DNA from 2 places in the Companilactobacillus zhachilii genome. Region 1 is predicted to be linked to the other one. Evidence: a T-box and tRNA genes for the amino acid it is inferred to sense, from the RefSeq annotation. Region 1 holds a T-box; the other holds one or more tRNA genes.
What was found. The T-box of region 1 lies ahead of asnS (asparagine--tRNA ligase). A T-box ahead of a tRNA ligase gene usually reads a tRNA of that ligase, here a tRNA-Asn.
Positions count from the first base shown of each region.

Region 2: it has a tRNA-Asn gene. The T-box ahead of asnS (asparagine--tRNA ligase) is inferred to sense a tRNA for this amino acid. The anticodon was not compared.

Region 1 covers NZ_CP031933.2:1,786,016-1,795,713, reverse strand. Annotated here, with positions in the region: gene D1B17_RS08185 (collagen-binding domain-containing protein) at 1-45, shown strand, start outside; gene D1B17_RS08180 (P-loop NTPase fold protein) at 207-740, opposite strand; gene D1B17_RS08175 (hypothetical protein) at 817-1,506, opposite strand; gene D1B17_RS08170 (alpha/beta fold hydrolase) at 1,590-2,306, opposite strand; T-box leader at 2,395-2,625, shown strand; gene asnS (asparagine--tRNA ligase) at 2,686-4,077, shown strand; gene D1B17_RS08160 (SemiSWEET family transporter) at 4,339-4,635, opposite strand; gene D1B17_RS08155 (tRNA dihydrouridine synthase) at 4,809-5,807, opposite strand; gene D1B17_RS08150 (histidine phosphatase family protein) at 5,938-6,546, opposite strand; gene D1B17_RS08145 (multidrug effflux MFS transporter) at 6,957-8,144, opposite strand; gene D1B17_RS08140 (tRNA dihydrouridine synthase) at 8,598-9,593, shown strand.
Region 2 covers NZ_CP031933.2:951,463-961,160, forward strand. Annotated here, with positions in the region: gene D1B17_RS04200 (cation-translocating P-type ATPase) at 216-2,972, shown strand; rRNA gene D1B17_RS04205 (16S ribosomal RNA) at 3,583-5,149, shown strand; tRNA gene D1B17_RS04210 (tRNA-Ile) at 5,235-5,309, shown strand; tRNA gene D1B17_RS04215 (tRNA-Ala) at 5,334-5,406, shown strand; rRNA gene rrf (5S ribosomal RNA) at 7,509-7,625, shown strand; tRNA gene D1B17_RS04225 (tRNA-Asn) at 7,635-7,707, shown strand; tRNA gene D1B17_RS04230 (tRNA-Ser) at 7,722-7,812, shown strand; gene D1B17_RS04235 (VOC family protein) at 7,952-8,419, opposite strand; tRNA gene D1B17_RS04240 (tRNA-Arg) at 8,588-8,661, shown strand; gene dapF (diaminopimelate epimerase) at 8,750-9,698, opposite strand, start outside.

The DNA of each region.
Region 1 (9,698 bases):
GCTTTGATGACGGTGATTGGAGTATTTGGTTATAAACGTAAATGATAAAAAGAGCTGTGACATAATTATTTTTAACATTGAATGTGCAGCATAAACGTGGAACAAAAGATAGCTTTTTTCGCTTAAAATAAAACAATAGCGCCAGTAATCCAAAAGCGGATTACTGGCGCTATTTACATTAATGCTCGAAAACTGAGCATGTTTTGTCACATTTTCTTTTCAATCGAATTTAAAACCAAGCTAACTTTATCGGTTAAAGGAAGTGTCCCATCTACAATTAAATCGGAGTCAGAACTTACAAATTGTTCATGGTCGATAAAAATCGGTCTAGCAAATGTTAAATAGCTTTTTAACCAAGCCATAATTTGTTTAGAAGATTTATCTTGATAGTCACGAAGAATTTGTCTAGCTAAGCAGACATCTAATGGCGTTTTGACGTAGATAACTTTATCAATATACGGTTTCAAAATTTTGTTTTTATATCCAAACGGAAAATCAATCAGAATGAATGGATAACGATTAGCAACTTTATGAAAATCGTACATCAACGAACTGATGTCATATTGATTGACTGCATCTTTGACGGGGGTGTCAATAGGTGGGGCAGATGGAAGTGCATCAATACTGTAATCGTCGAATGAAATAATTTTACTGTTTAATTTTTGATGTAAAGCATTGATTAACGTTGTCTTACCACTGCCTGTAACACCACTGACAACAATGACATAACTATTTTCCACAAGATCATCTTCTTTCAAAGTGTACTTAATTATAAAACTAATAAGGTAAAAAAATAACACCCCCAAAGGGATGTCTTTATGAATTGACCCGTTGCCGTTGTGGTTGCATATGTGTATCGGCCAGCAACAAAGTATACGAATTAACGCCGAAGAAAGCGATAATCACCATCAAGCCAGTTAGGAAGAAACCGAGGAACATAAAACCTAGTCCCAAAAGTAACCCAAAAACGGCAAAACAACGCATGAGATTTTTAGAAATAGTAATTAAACTTTGTTCACTCTTAAAAGTACGATGATATAAAGTATCAATTTTTTCAACATTATAGTTAATTGGTTCAGCTTTATGAATTTGTAAGGTTAATTGATAAGGTTCAAAGTGGTCAACAATAGTATCCTCGCCATTTTTATCTGTGACGACCTTTTTATAGTTACCTCCACTAATTGACAAAGTAGGGTAAGAATCTTGGGCTAAAGCCATTTTAAGTGGCTTAGTTAAAGGAATAGCTCCAAGGTTGACAATTTTAGAATTCCAAAATCTTCCTAAAACGTAAATCGTATTATTAGTAACATGTAAGTCAACATTGACAAGATCTAAATTCTCAAGTTGATTGATTTTAAAGATAAATTTGTTTTTAAGAATTTGCTTATTGGACAAACCCTCGTACAAATCTTTAGGGTTAACATCCTGTAAGTATTCGATATATTGTTGAATGAATGCGTCTGAATCTTTAGTTAAATTGATTTTTTTATTAATTAAGATAGTCATAATTCCCCCAAAATCTGTAACGACTAGCCCTAGTATAACAAAAATGTATGCGCTTTTGTGGAAATTTATGAAAACGTTTTACTTTATTCACTAATTGAGTGATTTAACCAATTTATTAACAACTTGCTTACAATATTTTGCTGTTTTCGGTTGCTAATGGAAGCTGGATTATCGCCCTTTTGCTTGCCATAGCTACCAAAGCCAGCATGATTACCACCAGATATTTGTTCATAAATTGTATTAATTGGTAGTAACTTTTTAGCCTTTTTATAATTGGTATAGTTTAAAACACCATCATTTGTTCCAGTTAGTGAGAGGATTGGTACTTTAATTTCATGTAAATTGCCTTTCTTTTCAGGATAACTTGCCAAGAGAAAGACACCCTTTAATTTTTCTTGATGATTTTTAGCATAACGACAAGCTATTGTTCCACCAAGGGAATGTCCACCAATGACATAGTCAGAATTTCCTTGAATTTTGCTGGCGGCGTTCACATTTAGTACGGCTAAATCTAATGGGAAACGGACGATATAAACGCTGAATCCTGCTTGTGCCACCTTGTTAGCCCAGATACTGTAACTTTGGGGATCAACTAAAGCACCGGGATAAAAGATAACTTTGGGACGGCTGTCATCACCTTGAAATTTAATGGTATTGTTGACAATCGTGCTATTTTCAGCAGCAATATTGGCAGATGAAGAGGGTTGATACTCTTTTCCGCGCACAAATATGACTGCCAAAGATACTAAAACTACTGGCGTAATGATTATGCCAAGTAGCCATTTTAATGGTTTTTTCATAACTAAAACTCTACTTTCTTGAATATCTACATGTATATTGTACTTTACAAGCTGTATAAGAATATGCTACATTTAAGAAAATTAAAATATCTTAGATATTAAAAGAAGGAGTACTGTATACTTTATCCACAGGGAGTCAAGGGTAGTGAGAGCTTGGCGTGTCGGTATATAGGAAAAACATCTTTGTTTCTTCGGGCTGAACTAACAGTAAGCTACGACGTGAACCAGTACGTTATAATTGGCAAGTATTTAATGTACTTTGAGGTGTTTTTTTACAAAAAACTTGGGTGGTACCGCGGAAAGATCTTTCGTCCCTTTTATAGGGGATGGAGGATCTTTTTTTTCGTCTATAGTATTCCGAGAATATAAGGAGAAATCAATGCAAAACGTTTTAGTTAAAGATTTATACAAAAAAGAATTTGCTGACGGTGACCAAATCACTGTTTCTGGTTGGATTCGTACAATCAGAGGATCAAAACGAGTTGGCTTTATTGAATTAAACGATGGTTCATTCTTCAAGAATGTACAAGTTGTTATGACAAGTGATATGGAAAATTACGCTGAAGTTGTTAAGTTCCCAATCAGTACAACTATCAAGGTTGTTGGTGAATTGGCACTTACTCCTAAAGCTCAACAACCATTTGAAATTCACGCGACAGAAATCGTTGAAGAAGGTCCTTCTGACGCCGATTATCCACTACAAAAGAAGGCTCACTCATATGAATTTATGAGAACGATTGCTCACTTGCGTCCAAGAACAAATACATTTTATTCAGTCTTCCGTATTCGTTCACTAGCTGCTTTTGCTATTCACGAATACCTCCAAAAGAATGATTTCGTCTATGTTCATACACCAATCATCACTAGTTCTGATGCCGAAGGTGCCGGTGAAATGTTCCAAGTTACAACACTTGATATGAACAACGTGCCAAAGACTGATGAGGGTAAAGTTGATTACAACGAAGACTTCTTTAGAAAAGAAACTAACCTTACAGTTAGTGGCCAACTAGAAGTTGAACCATTTGCTTTGGCATTTAGAAATGTTTACACATTTGGTCCTACGTTTAGAGCTGAAAATTCACATACTGGACGTCATGCGTCAGAATTCTGGATGATCGAACCAGAAATGGCCTTTGCTGATTTGAAAGATGAAATGGATTGTTCAGAAGAATTGTTGAAATATGTTATTAACTACGTTATGGATCATGCCAAAGAAGAACTCGATTTCTTGAACGAAAACGTTGATAACACATTGATTGACCGTCTAAAAGCTACTGCTGGCGAAGAATTTGCCCATGTAACTTATACAGAAGCAATTGATATTTTGGAAAAAGCAACTGATGTTGAATTCGAAGTTAAACCTTATTGGGGACTTGACCTAGATTCAGAACATGAACGTTACTTGTCAGAGCAAGTTTACAAGAAACCTGTTTTCATTACAGACTATCCAAAAGAATTCAAAGCCTTTTATATGCGTGCTAATGACGATGGCAAGACAGTTGCCGCAGCCGACTTATTGGTTCCTGAAATCGGTGAATTGATTGGTGGTTCACAACGTGAAGAACGTCTTGATAAGCTTGAAGCAAGAATGGCAGAACTTGATATGAATAAAGAAGACTACAAGTGGTACTTAGAATTACGTAAGTACGGTGGCACAGTTCACTCAGGTTTCGGTATTGGATTTGAAAGATTAATCATGTACATCACAGGTATGGAAAATATCAGAGATGTCATCGCTTATCCTAGAACACCAGGTAATGCTGAGTTCTAGAGAGCGGAACAGGCCCGGGAATTTCCGAGCATTTTCGTAGAACTGTGAATTGCACGCTGATTTTGCGTGTGATTTACAGTTCTATGAAAAGCGGAAGAAATTGGCCTGTGTAGCTCGTTTCAGAGCCACTGCCTATATAAATAATTAACAACCAAAGTAACCATATCAATCCGTAAAAGCGGAAAAATTGATATGGTTATTTTTTATCCCATAAGGGATTATCGAACATTAAAAAAGCAAGCCCAATGAGCTTGCTTGTAGTTAACTAAAATTAAAGATTGCGGTGATAAATGTGGCCGCACCAAGAAATATTCCGGGAACATTAGCCCAAACGATAGGCCAATCTTTTTCTTTCTTGAGTAATCCGTATGCTGTCCAAATCGTGCAGTTTATAAAGGCAACTAGTGGTTGAATTGGGTTCCCCTTTGAACCCGATAGGTTGGACATTATCTGAGGAATGTATGAAACATACATTAACACAGACATTGCACTTGCCACTGTCCCAATTTTCTCTACTTTTTCTGAACTAACTTTCCGCAAACAATAACTTCCTTTCATTTTACTCAGCTTTTAGTGTCATCAGTTTCTTTGGACGGGAAAGTTATTCACTTGAAAAAAATACTATATTTACACGGTAAATCAGATGAATTTAACTGTCAATTAAGGCACTGTTTCACGGAAACAAATAAAGCAGGCTTGCAAAATCTGTGATTGATTTTGCGAGTCTGCTCTTAATTTAGATATTTATCTTTTTCGGCTAGAATCTTACGGACATCATCAGTTGATTTTGTATCCATCATCGCATTTCTTAAATCAGTTGCCCCAAGTTCTGGTCGTGCGTAGATTTTGAAGAAACGTTTGAGTGATGGAAATCTTGGCATATCATAAAGTTTTGAAAAATCATCGAAAAGGTTCAATTGCATTTGGAGTAAACCGAGTAATTCATCTAATGAATGAGTTTTAGGTTCTTTTTCAAAGGCAAATGGATTAGCGAAAACGCCACGACCAATCATGATACCATCGAGTCCAGGGTGTTCTTGAGCTAATTTGAGACCAGCTTGATAATCAGGGATATCACCATTGATTTGAATCAAAGTTTTCGGAGCAATCTCATCGCGCATTTTGATAATGTCGTCGATAACTTCTAAGTGGGCAGGTACTTTACTCATTTCCATTTTTGTCCGTAGGTGAATCGTCAAAACATCAACGTTTTGCTCTAATAAGAAAGGAATCCAATCTTTAAATTCGTCAACTTTACTATATCCTAGACGAGTTTTAGCACTGACCGCCAGACCCGAAGTCTTCGCAGCTGCAATGACATCTTGTGCCCATTGATGATTACGAATCAAGTCACTACCACCATGATTTTTGATGACAGTGCTATCAGGACAACCCATGTTAATATCGATTGCTTCAAAGCCTTGTTCTTTTAAGGCAGTTGCGGCAGATTCAAAATCTTCTGTAAGATTACCCCAGAGTTGAACGACAGGCCGTTTTTTTTCACGTGGATCGACATAAAGACGACCATGAGTAGGGAATTTAGTATTTGGATCAGTGATGCTTTTTGCATAGACAAATTCACTGAAGAAGGTGTCTGGTGGACATGCTTTTGTAATTACTTGGCGAAAAACGGTGTTACTAACAGCTTCCATGGGAGCCATGGAAAAGAATGGACGGTGTTCTGCTTTAGCGTGTGCCGCAATTTCTGGCCAAAAAGTTGATTCTGTCAAACTGAATTACCTCTTTATTTGTTAAAAATGTTTAATCACATCATTATATATTACTAGTTTCCTAGAAGAGAATCTAATAATTGGTTTAAAAAAAGTATCTCCACGATATTGAGATACTTTTTGATTGTTATTATAAGTTTTCTAAGCGTCCATAATAGACCAAATATGTGCGGTGACTAGCATTAGAAATCCGAATTTTTGTGACACTGGCATTGGCAGGTTCGACTAAGTCTTCAATATTTGGTGTCTCTGTAACTAACTTGACGAAAGAACGAGTTACAAAGCCATGACAGACAACCATGATTTTCTCATCACCCTTATTTTTCATATCATCAATAAAACTTTGAAGCCGTTCCCAAACTTGAGGGTATGACTCGCCATCTGGAGCGTATTTAATATAATCTTCTGTGATATAGCCGTTTTCATCGAAACCATCGGGATGTTCATCGATTACTTTATCAGCGGCAAGTCCGTCCCAAGAACCGTAGTTGATTTCACGTAGACGTTTGTCGAGCTGGATTTTATGAACGCCTTGGTTCAAAATTTCAGCCGTTTGGGCTGCACGTTTTAATGGGCTAGCATAGATTTCATCGAAATCATTGATATTAAGATGTTCTTTTAAGTAGTTAACTTGTTGTTTACCAGTTTCGTTTAAGTTCAAGTCAGTTGCTGATCCATTAATTTTTCCTTGGTAATTGGTGTCAGTTTCACCGTGTCTGACAATGTATAATTCAACCATAGTAGTCCCCCTTTGAAAATCTAATTTTAGTATTTCATTAATACGCTTACATTGCAAACTAAAAGGGGGATATATGTAGCTATTAAAGATAATTGAATATATATTTATAACATAATAATAAGGGGTGATTTAATGGACGTGAGAGCAAGAAAATGGGCAATTCGAAAGTTTTTAAGGGCAGACATGGAGCAATAATCTATATGCCAAAGCGTAAAAGCATTTTTGAAGATGAAGGCTTTTTAAAAAATCATAGTTTGAAACAAGAAGAAATAAATGTCGATGAACTAAAGGGAAATGAAAACTTTGAGTGAACGGATTCCCAGTGCTGAAAATTCGGTAATTAAAGTAAATAAAAAGGGTATCTGCAAAATAAATTTTTCACAGATACCCTTTTGGTTACTCTAATCGTTTTATTCTTCAACTGCTACCTGCTTTTTCAACGCAATAGGCAAGTAGACAAGTAACATAATTAAGCTAGTAATAAAGATAAATATTGGTAATGACCAGATAGTACCGTTATGGATAAAGCTGACAAGATAAGTTAAGAAACTAACAATCAGATAATATCCAAAACTAAAAATACCACTGGCACTGCCGATAACATCTTCATAACCTTTCAAAGCTAAATTTAAAGTTATTGGTAAAGTCGTATTTAAACCTAAGAAAATTAAGAAGAAACCGATAATCAATAAGTAGGCTTGATCGAATTGCAAGCTGATTAATAATAATAAACCAGCGATACAGCTAAAGATTAAGCCAATAATAGCGATTGTTTCAGATCTTAAATATTTAACGAGAAAGTTAACTAAGATAGCTCCAAGAAGACTTGCCAAGGCTAAGGTCATTCCTAGGCTACCATAACGAACGGACGAATAGCCAAAGTGATTGATGAAAATGAATGGTGCTTCGGAATAATAACCGAAAAGAATACCATTGATTCCACCGATCAAAATGCCATAACTCCAAACGACAGGATCTTTCAGTAAGCGCCAAGTTACTTTTAGTAGAGAAACTTGTTGAATACTGTTGATATCACGTGTTTCTGGAAGTCGGGAATAGCTATAAATCAAGACCAATGTGGCTATGACAATTAAGGCACTAAAGACATTACGATAGCCTAAGTAAGTTTCCAATAATCCCCCAATTAGAGGACCAAAAGCAGGTGACAAAGCCATAGCTGCTCCCACTTTGGAGAAAACTTTGGCACCCTCAATGCCGTCGAAACTTTCACGCATAATTGTTTGAGTAACAACAGAACCAACACTGGCTCCGAATGCCTGAATGAAGCGTGATACTAGTAAAAAGTGGAACGTTGGACTAATAAATAAGCCAACATTTCCGATTAGATAGACAATAATTCCTAGGTTCATCGCTAAACGACGACCAATTTTGTCTGATAATTGTCCCCAGAAAAGGACCCCGATAGCAAAAGCAATGAAGTAAATGCTCATCGTCAATTGGGATGTTCCAGCAGATACGTGCATACTTTGACTGATTTGTGGCAGAACTGGGGTAAAGATTGATTCACTGATCTGTGGAAAACCCACGAGAACAATAATTAATAAGATTGATGGTACGGTGTTACGGACGTTTTTCATTTTAGACTCCTAAATTTTATTCTGCAGAAAAACGTCCTTCATCATTTGCGGGCATACAAGCCATGATGTTTGATAATTCCATGGTTTTCACCTAATTTCTTTAAAGTCTATTAAACATGATATAGATAAGTCAGTAATATTGCAATATTATATATATTGAAAACTTGTGGTGCTAATTAAATTTCTTGCTCTTTCCGGCTAGTTTATGTTTTATTTTTGAATCAATAATTTGAATACTATTATGTCATCCATGACTGGAGTATTAGGATGTAAAAACAATAAAATCAAAATCAAAAAATCGGTTGGCATCACATGTAATATTATAAATTCAGTTGAAATAATAATGATACATGGCAATAAATATCATTGAAAGCAGGCGAAATACTTGCTAATGAGTCGACTTAATCGGTATAGTAATTAGTATTGTAATTAATTTTGATTGGAAGTGAGAATGTGACCCAGTCAGTTTACTGGAATCGCATCGCAGAGAAGGCTAAGAAAGAAAATCGTCCTTTCTTTAGTTTGGCACCAATGGAAGCTGTAACGGGTTCAGTTTTTCGTCGTGTCGTTATGAAAGCTGCTGCACCAGATGTTTTTTATACTGAATTTACTAACGCTTTGAGTATTACGCATCCTTTAGCCAAAGAAACAACTAAGGGACGCTTATATATTGACCCTGAAGAAAACCCCAAGCCAATCGTTCAATTGTGGGGTAACTCAGGTGAAGATTTTGCCAAGGCTGCTAAAGAGGTAGCTAAACAAGGTTATGAAGCCATTGATATCAATACTGGTTGTCCAGATATTGCGGTTATCAAGAATCATAGTGGTAGTGATTTGATTCGTCATTTTGATACAACTAAAGAGATTATTGAAGGCGCTCGCCAAGGTGGGTTACCAGTTAGTGTCAAGACTCGCATTGGTTATAGTGAAGTTGAGGAATTTGAAAATTGGATTCCTTTTCTTTTGAAACAACAAGTGCCAGTTTTGACCGTTCATGTTAGAACGCGTGAAGAAATGAGTAAAGTTCCAGCTCACTATGAATTAATTGATCAGCTGGTACAAATGCGTGATGCATATGCTCCAGATACGTTATTACAAATTAATGGTGATATTGCTGACTATCAAGCAGGGATCAAATTAGCGCAAGAACATCCTGGAGTAGATGGAATTATGATTGGCCGAGGAATTTTCATGAATCCCTATGCTTTTGAAAAAGAGCCAAAGGAACATTCTAGTCATGAGTTATTGAATCTTTTGCGTTATCAATTAGATCTTTATGATGAGTTTGTTGCTAAAGGGATTCCAGGTCATTTTGCGCCACTACAACGTTTCTTTAAGATCTACGTTCGAGGGATGAAGGGTGCTTCAGCTATTCGAAACGACTTGATGCAGACTAAGACAACTGATGATGCTAGAGCAATCATCGATCGTATTGACCCAGGTGAATAATACTAAAGAAACAACCTGAAAGTATGATAAAGGTAGTTATGTCATAGCCCTATTTTTTTAGATTATCATATTTGGTGAAAAATCTTCTGGAATTTATTAAAATTT
Region 2 (9,698 bases), 830 kb from region 1:
CTCCTGGAGGCGGCATAGCAGATATAACTTTCAATTTTTTAAATCAGAAGTACAAATAATATATAATAGGAAGACTTTTACACTTTTAATCAATATATAGACAATATATTATTAGATTATGCCATTTTTCTTGAGAGATATAAAAATAATTGTTAAAATAAAAGAAGACTTAAGTGTTAATTGAGTAAATATGCCAAATTAAAGGAGGCGTGGAGATGTTTTACAATCAAAATATAGATAGGATATTCACTGAACTGAAAACTAGTCGTCATGAAGGGTTGACTGCCAAGGAAGCACAGGCTCGACTTGAAAAGTATGGACGAAATGAGATGCAACAGGATCCACCCACGCCCATTTGGAAAATATTTATTCGTAGTTTTAAAGAGCCACTAGTAATAATTTTATTACTAGCGGTTTTGTTATCTTTGATAAGTGGAATTTATGAATTGACCAATGGTGGAGATCTTCAGCATGCGAGGTCTTCTTTTTATGAATCGATAGCTATTATGATCTTGATTCTAATTAATAGTGGACTTTCGATTTGGCAAACGGTCAATGCTAGGAAGTCTTTAGATAGTCTTAAAGAGATGAATAATCATCAGGTTTCAGTTTTGCGTGATAGTAGCTGGGAGAAAATGTCAGCTACTTTGTTGGTGCCAGGAGATATTATTGGTGTAAAGATGGGCGATTTCATCGAGGCAGATGTGCGCTGGTTCAAAGTTTCGGAATTACAAGTCTTAGAAGCACATTTGACTGGTGAATCAGAACCTATCAGTAAAGTAACTGCTGAATTGGCCGACGAAACGGACTTGGGCGATCGTAAGAATATGGGATATTCAGGCTCAACAGTTACGAATGGTAATGGTTACGCAGTGATTGTTGCAACTGGAATGGACACTGAACTTGGAAAAATTGCAGGACTACTGAAGAATGTGCCTGATTCCAAAACGCCAATTGAAAAGACTATTAATGAATTGACGCAGAAGTTAATGTACGTTGCGGCTGGGGTAGTGTTATTTACGCTGGTTGCCGGGGGATTCAAAACTTGGTTGACCACGGGAACATTTTCCTTTACTAGTTTTACGGCAATTCTTTCAACGGCAATTGCTTTAGCAGTGGCTGCAATTCCCGATGCACTGCCGGCGGTGTTATCAATTGTTTTAACGATTGGTGCAAAAGTTTTATCGAAAAGTAAGGGACTCATCAAGTCGCTTAATAGTGTTGAAACATTGGGCTCAACAACATTTATTGCTTCAGATAAGACCGGCACTTTAACGAAAAATGAGATGACAGTAACTCGATTTTTTACTAACGGAATTGAATTTGAAGTTGAAGGGCGCGGATATGAACCGTTGGGAGAAATAACTCCGAAGGATATGACGTCTGCGAGGCAGTTTATTGTTGCAAGTATTTTGAATAATGAAGCTAATGTATCAATAAATGAAACTGGAAATTACGTACCCTTTGGTAATCCAACCGATGTGGCTTTAGTTGTTCTGGGATTAAAATGTAATATCGATCGTCACGAGTTATTAAATCAAAAGGCAGAAATTGACTATGATATTTTACGGATTTTTCCATTTGACAGCACTAGAAAAATGATGAGTGTTGTTGTTAAGGCAGGAAATGAGTTTAAAGTGTTGACCAAAGGTGCTCCAGACGTATTGCTAAGTAGGGCAGATGCAAAAACTGACCAGCATGCTTTTGAAATGAAAGTTAATAAATTTGCCAGTGAGGCGCTTAGAACTTTGGCAGTAGGTGAACGCATTATCTCTGAAGATGAAGCACTTAACTCTACAATGGAAGAATTAGAGAATAATATTTCAATTTTAGGACTAGCCGGTATAATTGATCCACCTCGTGAAGAAGTAAAGCAATCTGTTGAAACACTACATGACGCCTCGATTAATGTTGTTATGATCACTGGTGACCATGCTAAAACGGCACAAGCAATTGCTGCTAAGTTGGGAATTATTTCCGATGATGAGTCACAAGTTATTGAAGGCAAGCAGATTGATAAAATGTCTGATGATGAATTGTTCAATACTGTAGAGGATATTAGGGTATATGCACGGGTGTCACCTGAACATAAACAACGAATTATCAAGCAATTACAGCGACATGGTGAAGTTGTTGCTATGACTGGTGATGGAGTGAATGATGCACCTGCGCTTCGTTCTGCTGATATTGGAATTGCGATGGGAATAAATGGAACTGATGTCACGAAGGAGTCAGCTGATTTAATTTTATTAGATGATAAGTTTACGACGATTGAGCACTCAGTTGCCGCTGGTCGAACTATTTTTACTAATATAAAAAACTTTATGCGTCATGAGTTGACAACCAATGTGGCTGAAGTTTTGTCTTTGATGTTTGGTTTGTTGTTCATTACAAGAGATATCGGTCATGTAAGTAGTAGTACCCCAATATTGACAGCTTTAATGGTGCTGTGGGTAAATATGATCAGTGATGCGTTGCCTTCGTTTGCTTTGGGATATGATGTGCCAGAGTCGGATATTATGAATAAGCCTCCTCGTGATACACATAAAACGATTTTGGATAGCAAAATGATGATGCGGATAGTTGTCCGTGGAGTTACGATGGGACTAGTTGTTTTCGGAGCATTCGTTTTGGCAGCTAGAAAAGGAATGCAAGTTGAAGAAGCACAAACGGTAGCATTCTTGACACTAGTTTTCGGTCAGTTATGGAATGTGTTTGATGCTAGAAGTTCAAAGACCTTGTATCATCGAAATCCATTCAGTAATTCTAAGTTGATCATGGCAGTAGCTTTCTCAGCACTAAGTTCATTATTTGTAACGATGTCGCCTTTCTTTAATGAAGTTATGGGGACGGCAAGACTAAGTGCTGGTGTATACTTGATGCTCATATTTGTTCCGGCAATTCCAGTATTTCTTATCTCTGGGATTAAGGCGGTGTTGTTAAAAGGCAATCTTTATGAGGTCACTGATTAAAACTACTATTGTCTTTAAAAGTACAGCATAAACGTGGAAATAATGGCTCCAGTAATTTGATCTTGGATTGCTGGGGTTATTATTTTAAGGGTTAAGGCCTAAATAGGTCACAAATCTATGGTTTTAGCTGATAACTGGTGTTTTATAAGGCACTTTGATTGACTTTTACAAAAAAATTCAACTTTTTTGTAAAAAAGGGTTGCGCACACCTAATCTAATTGGTAATATATATCTTGTTGTTGCGACAGAGCAACGGCGTCAACGGTTTGAAGCTTTATCGCTTCTCCAAACGCCTTTAATTATTTTAAAAAAGTTCTTGACTTGGTCTTGTAACTTCGATATGATAATTAAGTTGTCTGTTGAGATAACTTCTAACAAATCATCATTTCATTGATAATTTGTTAGAAAAATTATTTTAAAAAGTTCTTGACAATCATTTGTCAGCTTGATAAAATAATTAAGTCGCTGATGAGCGTAAGCGCTTAATCAGCTGGTAGACCTTTGAAAACTGAACAAAGTTTTAACACTAAATTGTGTAGGCCAACATTTATTTGTTGGATTTACAACGAAGTCAATTCGCTAGTATAATTTTTTATGAGTCACAAACTTTTAATATGAGAGTTTGATCCTGGCTCAGGACGAACGCTGGCGGCATGCCTAATACATGCAAGTCGAACGAACTCTGCTGATGATTGAAGCTTGCTTCATGAATCAGTTTTGAGTGAGTGGCGGACGGGTGAGTAACACGTGGGTAACCTGCCCAAAAGTGGGGGATAACATTTGGAAACAAGTGCTAATACCGCATAACAACTACTTTCACATGATCGTAGCTTGAAAGATGGCTCTGCTATCGCTTTTGGATGGACCCGCGGCGTATTAGCTAGTTGGTGAGGTAATAGCTCACCAAGGCAATGATACGTAGCCGACCTGAGAGGGTAATCGGCCACATTGGGACTGAGACACGGCCCAAACTCCTACGGGAGGCAGCAGTAGGGAATCTTCCACAATGGGCGAAAGCCTGATGGAGCAATGCCGCGTGAGTGAAGAAGGTTTTCGGATCGTAAAACTCTGTTGTTGAAGAAGAACATGCGTGAGAGTAACTGTTCACGTACTGACGGTATTCAACCAGAAAGCCACGGCTAACTACGTGCCAGCAGCCGCGGTAATACGTAGGTGGCAAGCGTTGTCCGGATTTATTGGGCGTAAAGAGAATGTAGGCGGTTTATTAAGTTTGAAGTGAAAGCCCTCGGCTCAACCGAGGAAGTGCTTCGAAAACTGGTAAACTTGAGTGCAGAAGAGGAAAGTGGAACTCCATGTGTAGCGGTGGAATGCGTAGATATATGGAAGAACACCAGTGGCGAAGGCGGCTTTCTGGTCTGTAACTGACGCTGAGATTCGAAAGCATGGGTAGCAAACAGGATTAGATACCCTGGTAGTCCATGCCGTAAACGATGAGTGCTAAGTGTTGGAGGGTTTCCGCCCTTCAGTGCTGCAGCTAACGCATTAAGCACTCCGCCTGGGGAGTACGACCGCAAGGTTGAAACTCAAAGGAATTGACGGGGGCCCGCACAAGCGGTGGAGCATGTGGTTTAATTCGAAGCAACGCGAAGAACCTTACCAGGTCTTGACATACCATGAAAAGCTTAGAGATAAGTCTTTCCCTTCGGGGACATGGATACAGGTGGTGCATGGTTGTCGTCAGCTCGTGTCGTGAGATGTTGGGTTAAGTCCCGCAACGAGCGCAACCCTTATTATCAGTTGCCAGCATTCAGTTGGGCACTCTGGTGAGACTGCCGGTGACAAACCGGAGGAAGGTGGGGACGACGTCAAATCATCATGCCCCTTATGACCTGGGCTACACACGTGCTACAATGGTCGGTACAACGTGTTGCGAACTCGCGAGGGCAAGCAAATCACTTAAAACCGATCTCAGTTCGGATTGTAGGCTGCAACTCGCCTACATGAAGCTGGAATCGCTAGTAATCGCGGATCAGCATGCCGCGGTGAATACGTTCCCGGGCCTTGTACACACCGCCCGTCACACCATGAGAGTTTGTAACACCCAAAGCCGGTGGGGTAACCCTTCGGGGAGCTAACCGTCTAAGGTGGGACAAATGATTAGGGTGAAGTCGTAACAAGGTAGCCGTAGGAGAACCTGCGGCTGGATCACCTCCTTTCTAAGGATATGATGCTTATGCATCAACGGAAATACACAATTGTTAAAACTTTGTTTAGTTTTGAGAGGCCTACCGGGCGTTTTTCGGGCCTATAGCTCAGCTGGTTTAGAGCGCACGCCTGATAAGCGTGAGGTCGATGGTTCAAGTCCATTTAGGCCCATTCTCATTTTAATAGTATTAAATTGGGGGCTTAGCTCAGCTGGGAGAGCACCTGCTTTGCAAGCAGGAGGTCATCGGTTCGATCCCGTTAGCCTCCATTGGCAGAAATGCCAATGTTCGTACCTTGAAAACTGGATATTAAGAATTAATGAATTAAAGAAACACCGAAAACTGCGCGATAAAAATGATTAATTTCATATTTTGTCAAGATTAAGTTATAAAGGGCGCACGGTGGATGCCTAGACACTAGGAGCCGATGAAGGACGTAACTAACGACGATACGCCTCGGGGAGCTGTAAGTAAGCTTTGATCCGGGGATTTCCGAATGGGGGAACCCAAATATCGTAATGGATATTTACTTGTTTGTGAATACATAGCAATCAAGAGGTACACGCAATGAACTGAAACATCTAAGTAGTTGCAGGAAGAGAAAGAAAATTCGATTCCCTGAGTAGCGGCGAGCGAAACGGGAATAGCCCAAACTAAAGAGCTTGCTCTTTAGGGTTGTAGGACTGATGTTGTGAGAACAAAAGGTGACGATAGTTGAACAAGCTGGAAAGCTTGGCCAAAGAGAGTGAAAGCCTCGTAAACGAAATCTGACCCACTCCATTCAGTATCCTGAGTACGGCGGAACACGAGAAACTCCGTCGGAATCTGGGAGGACCATCTCCCAAGGCTAAATACTCCCTAGTGATCGATAGTGAACCAGTACCGTGAGGGAAAGGTGAAAAGTACCCCGGAAGGGGAGTGAAATAGATCCTGAAACCGTGTGCCTACAAGTAGTCAGAGCCCGTTAATGGGTGATGGCGTGCCTTTTGTAGAATGAACCGGCGAGTTACGTTAACATGCAAGGTTAAGATGAAAAGTCGGAGCCGTAGCGAAAGCAAGTCTGAATAGGGCGATCTAGTATGTTGATGTAGACCCGAAACCAAGTGACCTACCCATGACCAGGTTGAAGATGCGGTAAAACGCATTGGAGGACCGAACCCGTGTATGTTGAAAAATGCTGGGATGAGTTGTGGTAGCGGTGAAATTCCAAACGAACTTGGAGATAGCTGGTTCTCTCCGAAATAGCTTTAGGGTTAGCCTCGGGGATTAGGATTATGGAGGTAGAGCACTGTTTGGACTAGGGGCCCGTCTTGGGTTACTGAATTCAGATAAACTCCGAATACCATCAATCTATACCCGGGAGTCAGACGATGAGTGATAAGATCCACCGTCGAAAGGGAAACAGCCCAGATCACCAGTTAAGGTCCCAAATTCATGCTAAGTGGAAAAGGATGTGGAAACGCATAGACAACTAGGATGTTGGCTTAGAAGCAGCCATTCATTCAAAGAGTGCGTAATAGCTCACTAGTCGAGTGATTCTGCGCCGAAAATGTACCGGGGCTAAGCATGATACCGAAACTGTGGATGTGTCGTAAGACACGTGGTAGGAGAGCGTTGTAAGAGATTGAAGCTGTACCGTGAGGAGCAGTGGAGTTCTTAGAAGTGAGAGCGCTCAAAGGTTCGCTCAGAATGGTTGGAAATCATTCGCAGAGTGTAAACGTACAAGCGAGCTTGACTGCGAGACTGACAAGTCGAGCAGGGACGAAAGTCGGAGTTAGTGATCCGGTGGTACCATATGGAAGGGCCATCGCTCAACGGATAAAAGCTACCCTGGGGATAACAGGCTTATCTCCCCCAAGAGTTCACATCGACGGGGAGGTTTGGCACCTCGATGTCGGCTCATCGCATCCTGGGGCTGTAGTCGGTCCCAAGGGTTGGGCTGTTCGCCCATTAAAGCGGTACGCGAGCTGGGTTCAGAACGTCGTGAGACAGTTCGGTCCCTATCCGTCGCGGGCGTAGGAAATTTGAGAGGAGCTGTCCTTAGTACGAGAGGACCGGGATGGACATACCTCTGGTGTACCAGTTGTGCCGCCAGGCGCATCGCTGGGTAGCTACGTATGGACGGGATAAACGCTGAAAGCATCTAAGTGTGAAGCCCCCTCGAGATGAGATTTCCCATTCCGTTAAGGAAGTAAGATCCGTTAGAGAATATGACGTAGATAGGCTGCGGGTGGAAGTGTAGCGATACATGGAGCTGAGCAGTACTAATAGATCGAGGACTTAATCGAGTAAGAGTTTACAGCAGTTTGAAGTGATTCAAGATTTAATTCATTAACTTAATATCTAGTTTTGAAGGTACGAGCGAAAATAGTGTGGTGGCGATAGTGAGAAGGATACACCTGTTCCCATGCCGAACACAGAAGTTAAGCTTCTCCGCGCCGAAAGTAGTTGGTGGGAAACTACCCGCGAGGATAGGGAGTTGCCACGCTGTTATTATTCCGGTTTAGCTCAGTTGGTAGAGCACCTGACTGTTAATCAGGTTGTCGTCAGTTCGAGTCTGACAACCGGAGTTTTTTTTTATCTTGGAGAGTTGTCCGAGTGGTTGAAGGAGCATGATTGGAAATCATGTATACGGGTATTGACCTGTATCAGGGGTTCGAACCCCCTACTCTCCGTTAACTGAATTCAAAAGGGTAAGACCAATAGAAAAAGAGCATGACAATTACGTCAGCTTTCGAATGTTAAACAAATAAGACTAGTAATCCAATCGGGTTACTAGTCTTATTTGTTTTAGTGTGTTACAGCGCAGTTTTCTTACTTTGTCTGATGATCTTGAGATTGTGACCAAGGGGAGGTGTGTAACATCCAATTGATACCATATTTGTCAGTAAAGCTACCCATTTTACCACCCCAAAATTGTTCAGCAAAAGGCATATTAATAGTGACTTGTTTAGATTGAACTAAATGTTCATAAAATTCATCGGCTGCTTGAGCACTCTCTGGATCTTCATTATTGATATCTAATAGGAGTGAAACTTGCTCAGAAGGGTTTGTATCACCATTAAAAGCATCAGCACATTCAAGCTTCATGCCAAGGATAGTGAATCCAGCATGCATCGTTAGATTGTCTAAGTCAGTACCTTCAGGAATATCAAATTGCTCAGCCTGTTGGGGTTGAGGGCTTAAACGATAAATCTCAGTCGCACCAAAAACTTCTTGATAATATTTAAGTGCTTCTTTGGCGTTTTTGAATGCGAGGTATGGATAAATTTGTGATTGCATAGTATCTTCTCCCAATGATTTTGATGAACAAATTGTAACAAATAATTGTCATAAAATGTACAAATTACCTTTGGAAATATTCAACAAAATTTATTGAAAAAAGTGTAAAAAAAAGTATACAAATTTCCGATATGTATGCTATAATTACTTTTGTTGAGTTATTGGTATGCGCCTATAGCGCAATTGGATAGAGTGTCTGACTACGAATCAGAAGGTTGTAGGTTCGACTCCTACTAGGCGCACTAAGTTAAAAGACTTACGAGTTTATCTCGTAGGTCTTTTTTTTGTCTATCAAAAAAGACACCATTTAATTGATGTCTTTGGTTTACCTTATTGAGCAATACTTTTAACAAATTTTTGATAATCGGCTTCTTCGTCAGTATTAGTAATGTTGATGTTAGTTAGATTGTTGTCGTGTAGATCATGTTCATTGATTTCTAATTCATGTGTAAAAGTTGCATTGCCGATTAATCGTAACTGGCTGTTTTCTTTAACGGCACTCAATGTAACGTGAGTTTTAACCATACCGCCAGGATTGAAGATACTAATATCTTGTTCGGAATCAAACTTATCGGAATGTAGTAGTGCAAATGCTAAACTCGTGGCTGACATTCCAGTACCACAGGCATTAGTGAAGCCAACTCCGCGTTCATACGTTTGAACAAATAATTTATTCGTATCGAGTATTTGGCTAAAACTAACATTAACACCTTCAGGAAAATATTCGTTTTGACCATTGAGTCTTTGTCCTAGATCACCTAATTCTAACTGACTTACTTCGGGAACAAAACTAATTAGGTGAGGATTAGGAACCGCAATGGCAGTAAAAGTTTGGTCGGGTAGGAACTCAGGGACACGTTGACCAATCATTTCTGTTTCGTGTTGATAGGAAAATGGTAGATCAGTTTGCTTAAATGAAATAGGAGAAATTTCAACACTGAATGCAGGTACTCCGGGATAGAAATCAGTCGCTTTGGCAACATCCAGATTAGCTTCCATAGTTTCCACTTGAAATTCATCAAGCTGATATTTCTCGGATAAATAGCGGCTGACGGTTCTTAGGCCGTTACCGCACATTTTTGCTTCACTGCCATCAGCATTGATAACCCGCATCTTTCCTAAACAATTTTCACTTGTATCAATTACTAATAGTCCATCTGCACCCTCAAGGATGTTGCTGCAGAAATTAATGGCAACTGATTTCAATTCGCTATCAGTTAATGGTGTTTCTAGGAGTGTTTGATCTAAGATAAAAAACTTATTTTCTGAACCATGTACT